3 regions of the Arthrobacter sp. TE12232 genome follow, and region 3 is predicted to be linked to each of the others. Evidence: riboswitches for the same ligand, from Rfam matches in the RefSeq annotation. Region 3 holds a riboswitch; each other region holds the start of a gene.
What was found. A riboswitch is a leader RNA that binds a small molecule or an ion and turns the genes downstream of it on or off. The one in region 3 is predicted to bind cyclic di-AMP.

Region 1 (3,264 bases), 2.9 Mb from region 3:
CGATCGGGAGGACCAGCGCGGCCGACGAGGACGCCAGCAGCACGACGTAGAGGGGAGCATGTCCAGTCCCGAAGAGCAGGCCGATGCCGGTTCCGACGACCACTGCCGCCGCGGCGGCCGCCACGGCGCGGCGGGTGCCTTTGCCGAGGGCGGAGCGGATTTGGGGATCCCGCACGGGAACATGGGTTCCGGCCACGAACATCATCAGTGCAAACCCGATGTTGGCCAGGAAGCTGAACGTCGGATCTGCCGGGTTCACCAGGCCCAGGCCCGTCCGTCCGATCGCGATCCCGGCCAGCAGTTCGCCCAGTACCACCGGCAGCCGCCAGTGCACCGGCAGCGCGAGCAGGGGACCAGCCAGGGCGACGACGGCGATCAGCGCCAGGGTCAGGAAGGTCATGGCTCGAGACTGCGGGACGGCCCCGGGCCAATCGGGGCAACAAGCTTCACCGGAATGTCGGTGTTCTCGTCCGTGAGGTAGGAGGCGCAGACCCGGTGATAGCCGTCGGCAATCTGGGCCGCGACTCCGGCGTCGAGGTCCCCGCGGACCAGGAGGACGGGGGAGAGCGGGCGGCCGTCGGCAATCTTGGCCAGGTCGGAGGCCACATGGGGGTTGTCCCGGGTCAGGAGCGGCAGGCCTGAGGCCCGCAGGATGTCTTTGGCCACGTGGTGGGTTACGGGCGCCAGGCGCAACGACTCCACGATGACGGCGGCCCGTGCGTCATCGGTGAGCAGCGAGAGATAACGACCGGCGGCCGGATAGTCGTGTTCCTCGGGCTCCCCGCGCCACAACACCTGGTCGCCCTCATGGCCCTTGTCCGAATCCTTTGTCATGGAATGAGACTAGTCCCGTGGAGGGGGCAGCGCGCCTACGTTCCTGACCGCCGTTCCACCACCGCGTAGGCCTTGCCGTCCAGGAATGCCCAGTCGTTGACAACCATAAACCCGAGGGCGTCCACCCGGTCGTTCAGGACGTGTTCGTCGAAGCCGCCGTCCCGTGGCTCCGCATCCCATGTGGACACATGGACGTCCGGGCCGTCGAGGATCAGCAGTTCGGTATTGACGTCGAAATCCTCCTGGGGCTGGTTGCTCAACTGGCAGATGGCGATACAGTGGCTGTTCATTTCGGGCCTCCGCTTCCAAGGTGGTGCTGATGGCATCATCTTATGGTCGAAAAGCTGCACCGCCCTATGGGCAACTGCCGGACCGCACTGTGGCGGCCGTTACCTGAATGTGACTTTCGCCTGCGGTTCGCGCTACGGTGGATAAGTGCCTGTTGTCTCCGATACGGGCGCTCCCCAGCCGATTGCCTAACTCTGCCGCGGCCCGGGGGTAACTCGCACCAACGACCGGCAGAGACGGGGAAACCACTTTTGGCCTGCTGATACGCAGGCCTTGGGGTGAAGCCGCACAGTGCCCGCAACGACGGGCCCCGGAGTGCGGCCGGGTGACTCCCATCCGAATCCGACAGCTCACCTCGCAGGCATTGGGAGAGGCTACATCCATGTCTTCAATCAATACTTTTGCGCGCCATGCCGCCGTCCTCGCCGCCGCATCCGGCCTGGTTCTTACCAGCGGAATGGCCGCCAACGCAGCCCCGGCACCCGTGCAGCGGGACTCCGCCCCGGCCTCCGCCGCGGACGTCAAGGGACTTCTCAGCGCGCCCGTCAGCGCCGATTCAAGCGTCAAGATCAGCTTCGACCGCCCCGCAGTAAGCTCTGTCGCCGCGCCGGTCATCGAACAGCCCAAGCCCGTTGCCGCTGCTCCCGCAGCAGCGCCGGCAGCAGCACCCAAGGCGGCCGCGGCGCCGTCCGTACAGGTGCAGGCAGCTCCGGCGGCCGCCCCGGCCGCGGCGCCCGCCGGTGGCCGCAACGCCATCATGCTTTCTGCCGCATACAGCCAGCTGGGCATCACCCAGGACTGCACCGCGATGGTGGAAAAGGCCCTTGGCGCGGCCGGTAAGCCCGTCGGCGACATCGGGCCCCGGGCCTTCCTCGGCCTCGGAACCGTTGTGGCGGCCCCGCAGCCCGGTGACATGGTGGTCCAGTCCGGCCACGTCGGCATCTACGCCGGCAACGGCCAGGTGATCAGCGGCGGCATGAACGGCGCCAACCAGACGATCGTGCACCCGCTGTCCTGGCTCACCGCGACCGGCGGCGTGACCTTCGTCCGCGCCTAAACCCCGCACGGGCCAGACGGCCCCTCCCGGGGCCACCCAATCCGGAAAGACCGGCGATCGATTTTCCCTTGGGGGCAAGCGATCGCCGGTCTTTCCCTTGTCCGGATTCTCACGGATTCCCCCGGTCTCTCAGTCATTTTTGCCCGCGGCGAGCGGAAGCGTCATCTTCATGACCGTGCCGGCGTCGCCGGTGGAGGCAACCTCGACGGCGCCTCCGGCAGCCACGGCGATCTCCCGGACCAGGGCCAAGCCGATGCCAAAGCTCCGTTGTCCCTGTGTTCCGCCGGTGCTGGCGGTCCGCACGAAGCGGTCAAAGATCCGGGCCTGGTCCACTCCGGTGATCCCGGTCCCTGTGTCCGCCACGGTGATGACCGCGCGGTTCTGCTCGATCGCCGTCGTGATGGTCACACGGCCGCCCGGCGGGGTGTGGGAGAGGGCGTTGTCCGCCAGGGCCAGGACGGCGCGGCGCAAGGCGTTGGCGTCGATCCTGGCCAGCGGCCGGGCAACGGCGAAGAAGTCCAGGCGCACGTCCCGTTGCTCCGCGACCAGCCGAAGGCTTTCGGCGACGCCGGAGGCGGTGTCGGCGAGGTCGGCAGGCGCTGCCGAGCGGTCAGGGGCGTCGGTGGTGGCCGCGAGGAGCAGTTCGTTGACGATCCCGGTCAGCGTCGCCGCGTCCTCCCGGATCCGGGCCAGGTCCTGGGCCTGTTTGGAGCCGGGCTCGGTGTTGCGCTGGGCAAGCTGGATCCTGGTGTCCAGGATGGTCAAGGGAGTGCGCAGTTCATGGCTGGCGTCCTGGACGAAGCGCCGCTGCCGGGCCAAGGCGTCGCCGAGGGGGCGGATGGCGCTGCGCGCGCTGAGCCATCCGACGATGCCTGCCAGCACGATTCCCGCGACCCCGGCGATGAGCATGGCTTCGAGCACGTCCCGGGAATCCAGGTAGGCGTAGGCCGCCCCGGCCGATGCCGAACGCGGAACTTCAGGATGGGCCAGCTGGTTGACGAGGTACAGCGCCGTGGCGGCGAGGAGTCCGAGGACCATGACCGCGCAGGCGGCGCTGATCCGCAAGGCGACTTTGAGGGAGGCCT
Region 2 (3,264 bases), 200 kb from region 3:
CTGTGCGGGGGCTGTGGAAGTCCGCCGGCGACGCACGGAGTCGTCTGCAATGCCCGTGCTGCCGGAGCTCCGGACAGATAACCGGGGGCGGTGCCCACAACGCGGTGGTGGTGCACTGCCCCCGGTTGGTCCGTCAGGGAGCCAGCAGAGGACAAACGTTCGCTGCAGTGCCCGGTCCGCTGAACCTCCTCAGCTCCGAGTTGTCCAGGTTGAGGGCGTAGTTGACGTTGCCGGTGGTCAGGTACAGGCCGTCCGGCGAGGGGAGCAGCAGTAGATTCCTTCCCGTGGAGACTACCTCAACGCTGTCGCTGAGGAATGTGTAGCGGCTGGTACCGGTGATCACGTAGTTGAGGGTCTTGCCGTTGGCCGTCAGTGTGATTTTCAGTCCTGGCGACGTACTGATGACAGTGCCGGCAGGCGTCGCGATGTTCTTGAACTTGCCGGTGAGCTGCGCCGTGACCGGAAAGCCACAATTATCCAATGTGAACGTGGCTGGATCGGCGGGCTGCGGAGGTCCCGACGGCACCGCCCCGGCCGGTCCGGCGCCGACGAAGAGTGCGGCCGCGAGGACCGCCGGAATTGCCCATTTTTTCATGTTGTGCTCCTGGAATTTGATTCCGTGCCCTGGAGCGGGCACCCCGCGTACTTGGTGAATGGAGGCAGCGGTGCCCAAGCCTCCCGCCCCGACCTTGAGAAAACCTTGTTCTCCGAAATACGCGAAGGCCCCGGATCACGATGGATCCGGGGCCTCATGGGCGCTGCTGGCTGGTGCCGGGTTAGTACCAGTTGTGGGACAGGTGGAAGTTCAGGGCGCCGCAGGGGGAGCCGTACCGCGTTTTGACGTAGTTCAGGCCCCAGTTGATCTGGGTCCGGTAGTTGGTCATGTAGTCCGCGCCGGCGCTCGCCATCTTCGAGGCGGGCAGGGACTGGACCACGCCGTAGGCGCCGCTGCTGGCGTTCGTGGCGGTGGTCTTCCAGTCCGATTCCTTGGTCCAGAGCTTCTGCAGGCACTGCATCTGGCCGGGTGCCCAGCCATAGCTGCCCAGCTGGGCCGCGGCGTAGGCCTGTGCCCCGGCGGGGTCGTCGATGGCGACCGGCGCCGGCGCCGGCGCGGGAGCCGCTGCGGGAACGGGGGCTGCTGCGGGAGCGGGCGCCGGTGCTGCCGCCGGGGCCGGCGCGGCCGGGGCAGCAGCGGCAGCGGGGGCGGGTGCCGGTGCTTCGGCGGGCTTGACCTCCGAGATCTGAGGTACCGCGCCGCTGGGTGCTGCAGCTGCCGGCGCGGCGACCTGGACCCGTTCAAAGTTCAGCTTGGCCAGGGGATCGGCCGTGGTGGCCGTTTGGGAGCTCGCAACAGTCGCCCCGTAGCTGCCGGGCTCTGCGGCCTGGCTGGCGGCGGCGCCGCCTGCCACGAGTACTGCGCAGGCGGCGGTGACGACGGCGGCGCGGCGTCCGGTGATGCCGAGCCCGGTGGCCAGTCGCGACAGGGCGGACGCCTGCGGGGCCGGTGCGGCACGGTGGCGCGACTTGCCGGCGCGGGAATGTGAAACGCCGTCAGGGCGCGTTTGTACCTGGAATTCAGTCATGATGGCCTCTCAACGCCTGCGGAGTTAGCTGTCGGGTTCGGATGAGGTCATCCGGCCGCACGGAATATCACGTGTCGGCTTCACCCCAAGGGCGCATGTGTGCAGAATGCCCGGGAACTCTGGGTCCCCCGCCTCTGCCTGGTCCAGCGGAATCCGGGAAGCGGCAGAGTTTGGCGTCCATCCGGATATGCGGCACAAATGGAGGCCGCACTCGAAAAACGGTACAGGACTCCTGGGCTTAAGTCACATTTGGGTAACGGCGGTCACAGGGGCGGCGTGTCGCGTTGCGCGGGATTCCCCGCGCGGGTGCCGGTAGCCGACCCTGTAGCCCCGGTGCCGGTTACGCCGACGGCGGTACGGCCGGGAGCCGTGCAGCGAACTCCGTCCGGCCTGGTCGGGACGTGACCTCGACGGTCCCCCCGTGGGCCTCCACGATCGACTGGACAATGGACAAGCCCAGCCCGCTGGTGCCCTCGGACGTCGGTGCGCCCGCGGTGGCATATCCGCTGCCATTGCTGCCGGTTGCACCCCCGGACCTGCCGGAAGCAGAGCCGGAAAGAGGACCGGTAGAAGAGCCGGAAGCGCCGCGGGCAGCGGACCCGGACCGGGCCCCCGCCGTCGCTGCCGCAGGGCTGCCTGCGGAGCTGGCTGCCGGATTGGTGCGCGACGCGTCAGCCCGCGCGAAGCGGGCGAAGACTCGGCCGACGAATTCGGGGGCGATGCCGCTGCCGTTGTCCGTCACAGTGACCACGGCGCTGCCGTCCGCCGAACGCATGACGCCCGTGACCACCTTGGTCCCCGGTGCCGTGTGCTTGCGCGCATTGGACAGGAGATTGGCGAGGACCTGGTGGAGTTGGGCCGCATCGCCGCGCACCACCACCGGCTCATCCGGCAGTTCCAGCTGCCAGATCCGGTCCGGGGCCATGACCTTCTCATCGCTCACGGTCTCGACGGCCAGTTGGGTGAGGTCGACGTCGGCGACCTTGAGCGGCTGCCCCTCGTCCAGGCGCGCCAGCAGCAGCAGGTCCTCCACCAGGGTGGTCATCCGCTCGGACTGGCTTTGGACGCGGGCCAGGGATTTCTCGCCGTCGGGCGTGAAGTGCTCGGTCATCCGCATCAGCTCCGTGTAACCGCGGATGGCCGTGAGCGGAGTGCGGAGTTCGTGCGAGGCATCGGCGACGAACTGCCGCACCTTCATTTCGCTCTCCTGCCGCGCCTCAAGGGCGTTGGAGACGTTGTCCAGCATCTGGTTCAGCGCGTAGCCCACGCTGCCCACTTCGGTGCCGGGGTGGGCGGCCGACGCCGGGACACGCACCCCGAGCGCCACCTCGCCGGCGTCGAGCGGCAGGCGGGAGACCTTGGTGGCCACCTCGGAAAGCTGCTCCAGCGGCTTCATGGTCCGCCGGATGACCGCCGTGCCGGCGAGGCCGATCAGCACCAGCCCGCCTGCGGACACGACCACCATGGTCCACACCAGCGAGGCCAGGGTGTCCTGCTTTTCCGCCAGCGGGAGCCCGGTGACAATCACGTCGCCATACGGTGCACGCACGGCCATGAGCCGGTACGCGCCGGCCGAGAGCGTCCGGTCCACCGGCACACCGTTCGGGGCCAGGGTGAGGAGGACGGCGTTGTCGTCGGGGGAGAGGCTCTTGCGGGTGGCGTCCCCGGCCAGGAATCCGGC
Region 3 (3,264 bases):
CCGAGAATCACTTCGTAGCCCTCGGGGGCGCGGAAGAACTCGCTGAGGCCATTGCGGACCGAACCGACGAGGTTCTTCACGGGTGCCTGGCGGTGTGAGGTCCCCAGCAGCTTTGTCGACGCCGCGGCGAGGGCCTCCATCTGTTCCGGTCGGACCTTGGACGGGCCGGCGCCGAACCGTCCGTCCTTGGGCAGGAGGTTGGCGGGGATCGTGATGCTGGTGTCGCTCACAGTGGCTCCAATTTTCGGCTGGTTCGTAGCGTGGCTGGGAGGTGGCCTGGCCGGATGGCTACAACGGACACCCCTTGTCATTCTGCCTGTTTTATTCTGCCTGACAGCCCCCGGCGATACGGAAAAGCCTCTGTCATAGTCCGGTCATTGAGACGGCCCCGAGGGGCCGTCCGGCGGGCGCCGGGGGAGCATCCGCAGTCCGGATCAAGAATTATCCGGAGTAATTCAAAATAGGCTAGGCTGTTCTGCGAACGTACGGCGGATCTCGCCAGGGCGCATCCTTACACGCAGCCCGCACGCGGTACGGTGGGAATGACGCAAGGACTGCGCTCGAGGAGCTGAGCTGAATGACGGATCTGATCGATACCACGGAGATGTATCTCCGGACCATTCTGGAACTTGAAGAAGAAAACATCGTCGCCCTCCGCGCCCGCATCGCCGAACGACTCCGCCACTCCGGCCCCACTGTTTCCCAGACCATCGGCCGCATGGAGCGTGACGGCCTGGTGATTGTTTCCGGCGACCGGCACCTTGAACTGACCGAAACTGGACGGAAACGCGCCGTCGGCGTCATGCGCAAGCACCGCCTCGCGGAACGCCTGCTCGCCGACGTGATCGGGCTCGACTGGGCCTACGTCCACGAGGAAGCGTGCCGCTGGGAGCACGTCATGAGTGAGCGCGTCGAGCGCAGGATCTTCGAGATGCTCGACCACCCGACCGTTTCGCCCTACGGGAACCCGATTCCGGGGCTCGCGGAACTTGGCGGCGCACCCTCGGGGGCCCACGCGGACGGGGTCGTGAACCTGCTGGAGGCCATGGCCGGCTACGGTGCGGATTCGCGGATCACGGTCAACCGGCTCGCGGAGCCCATCCAGGTGGAACCGGAGCTTCTGGCCCAGCTCGATGAGGGCGGAATCCGCCCCGGTGCGCTCGTCTCGCTGGAGCGGGTGGGGGAGTACATCTCGGTCCGGGTCCCGGATATCGAGGGCGCCTTGGAGCTGCCGCCAGAGGTTGCCGCGCATGTCTTTGTAACAGTCGCCTGACCAGCCAAAACGTCACCGTCATGGGACGACCCATGAGTTCTGCACAAACGCGATCACGGATTTATCACCGAGCGGCTTAATCACCTATAGTTAGTGCCCTGTACCGATACCAAAGCGTTACCTGATCCGAAGCCGAGCCCTGCCAGCGGATCAGTCGCAGAACCACCTCCTGGCAGGGGCGGGGGAACCACTATCGGCTGCTTCTTCGGCAGCCTTGGGGTGAAGTCCGTCAGCGGCAAGCAGCTTCCATCGAACGATCCCCTAAGGACGCCTCGGTGACCGGGTGCTTGCAACGGCGGACCGGGTCTTTGATCTCTCTGACCCGAATCCGACAGCTAACTTCGCAGGCTCTCAGAGAGGAACCGTTCTTGACCACCCAGACCGCCAGGGGCCGTCGCCGCGCGACCGGTCCCGCTCCGGAGCCGCGCCCGGTCGTCGCGCATACGGCCGAACGCCCGCGTGACGCACACCGCGACGAGCGCCGCAGCCGCCGCAGCCCGTTCCGTCAGGTAACGGACTTTGCCGCCGCCAGCGGCGTGGGGCAGAAGGCCGGAATCGCGCTGGCCGCCACCGGTCTGGTCCTCACGGTGACGGTCCCCGTCACGAGTCCCGTCATGGCCTCGAACACCGACGGATCCGCAGTCTCGGCCGCAGTACAGCCGGACGTCACGGCTGCCGCCGCCGCAAAGCTTGATTTCAGCCGGACGGCCATCGCCACCAAAGGCGACCCGGACGGGAAGCTCAAGCAACTGCTGAGCGCCCAGTCCGTCGGCAGCATTACCCGCGCGGCTTCAGCCGGCACGCTGGGTCCGCCGCTGGACCAGCTGATCACGGCATCGCCCTTCGGCTACCGTGTCAGCCCCATCACGGGCGGCCCGGGGGAGTTTCACCGCGGCCAGGATTTCGCCGCCCAGTGCGGCACGCCGGTCCACGCCGCCGCCAGCGGCACCGTGACCTTCAACGGATGGCACCCCTACGGCGGCGGCAACCGTGTGGTCATTGACCACGGCAACGGTCTGGAGACCACGTACAACCACCTGTCCTCGTCCTCGGTGAAGGTCGGCCAGAAGGTCTCCCGCGGCGATATCGTCGCGCTGAGCGGGACCACCGGCGCCTCCACGGGCTGCCACCTCCACTTTGAAGTGATGGTCAACGGCGACGTTGTTGACCCCCTCGGCTGGCTCTAATAAAGACGATGGAGAGCTCTCAAATTCCCGTGACACGCCGTGATCTGAATGTGACATTGAGTCCGGAGTCCTGTAGGGTTTGAAGCACGCCAACTTTTCCGAAGTTGGCGCTCTTGAGTGGATTGCCTAGCTCTGCCACCGCTCAAGGTCCGTTCGCATTACATCGTCTGGCAGGGGCGGGGGAACCAATTTTGGCCTTCGAAAGAAGGCCTAGGGGTTAAGTCGCAACGCTTCCCAGGAAGCAGCGCGGCCGGGTGACTCCCATCCGAATCCGACAGCTCACCTCGTAGGCATTGGGAGAGGCTACTTTCGTGTCTTCACGCCACAATGCTGCGCGTATGCGCACTGGCGCGGCTCTTTTGAGCCCGCTGACTTCCACATCACGTGCCGCCCTTGCCGGCGCCCGGATGGGATCACGTTCCGCTGGCTCATTCTCTACCGAGTCCGGACAGCATGCAGTTTCCGCTTTTGGCGCGTCTTCGCAGTACACCCTTCGCTAAGTAACCCATTTCGGGGCGATCCGGCGTACCCCCAAGATGCCGGAGCGTCCTCAGTCCGCGCCCAAAAACGCGCGGTCCAAGGATCACGAAAGAGAGAACTTAATGACTACTCGTGCAACCGTTGCACGGCACCGCGCCGAGGTCACCAAGACCAACTCGCTGGCTGTTATTGCCAAGGCAGTCGGCGACAACGCCGGCGGCATGGGCCGTCAGGCCGCGGTCATCGCCGCAGCTTCCGGTCTGGTTCTGACCAGCGGAATCGCAGCCAACGCTGCTGAGACCAATGTTCAGCGCGAATCCACCT

Region 1: another riboswitch for cyclic di-AMP. It lies ahead of ACVWZ7_RS20035 (hypothetical protein); the one in region 3 lies ahead of ACVWZ7_RS07130 (M23 family metallopeptidase).
Region 2: another riboswitch for cyclic di-AMP. It lies ahead of ACVWZ7_RS08000 (aggregation-promoting factor C-terminal-like domain-containing protein); the one in region 3 lies ahead of ACVWZ7_RS07130 (M23 family metallopeptidase).

Annotation. Positions count from the first base shown of each region.
Region 1 is NZ_JBSSFK010000001.1:4,481,565-4,484,828, forward strand. It holds gene ACVWZ7_RS20020 (cation:proton antiporter) at 1-400, opposite strand, end outside; gene ACVWZ7_RS20025 (hypothetical protein) at 397-834, opposite strand; gene ACVWZ7_RS20030 (hypothetical protein) at 870-1,124, opposite strand; cyclic di-AMP (ydaO/yuaA leader) riboswitch at 1,302-1,500, shown strand; gene ACVWZ7_RS20035 (hypothetical protein) at 1,505-2,179, shown strand; gene ACVWZ7_RS20040 (sensor histidine kinase) at 2,309-3,264, opposite strand, start outside.
Region 2 is NZ_JBSSFK010000001.1:1,825,554-1,828,817, reverse strand. It holds gene ACVWZ7_RS08005 (hypothetical protein) at 134-595, opposite strand; gene ACVWZ7_RS08000 (aggregation-promoting factor C-terminal-like domain-containing protein) at 777-1,583, opposite strand; cyclic di-AMP (ydaO/yuaA leader) riboswitch at 1,583-1,742, opposite strand; gene ACVWZ7_RS07995 (HAMP domain-containing sensor histidine kinase) at 1,924-3,264, opposite strand, start outside.
Region 3 is NZ_JBSSFK010000001.1:1,628,917-1,632,180, reverse strand. It holds gene serC (phosphoserine transaminase) at 1-230, opposite strand, end outside; gene ACVWZ7_RS07135 (metal-dependent transcriptional regulator) at 578-1,273, shown strand; cyclic di-AMP (ydaO/yuaA leader) riboswitch at 1,424-1,637, shown strand; gene ACVWZ7_RS07130 (M23 family metallopeptidase) at 1,642-2,460, shown strand; cyclic di-AMP (ydaO/yuaA leader) riboswitch at 2,598-2,767, shown strand; gene ACVWZ7_RS07125 (NlpC/P60 family protein) at 3,063-3,264, shown strand, end outside.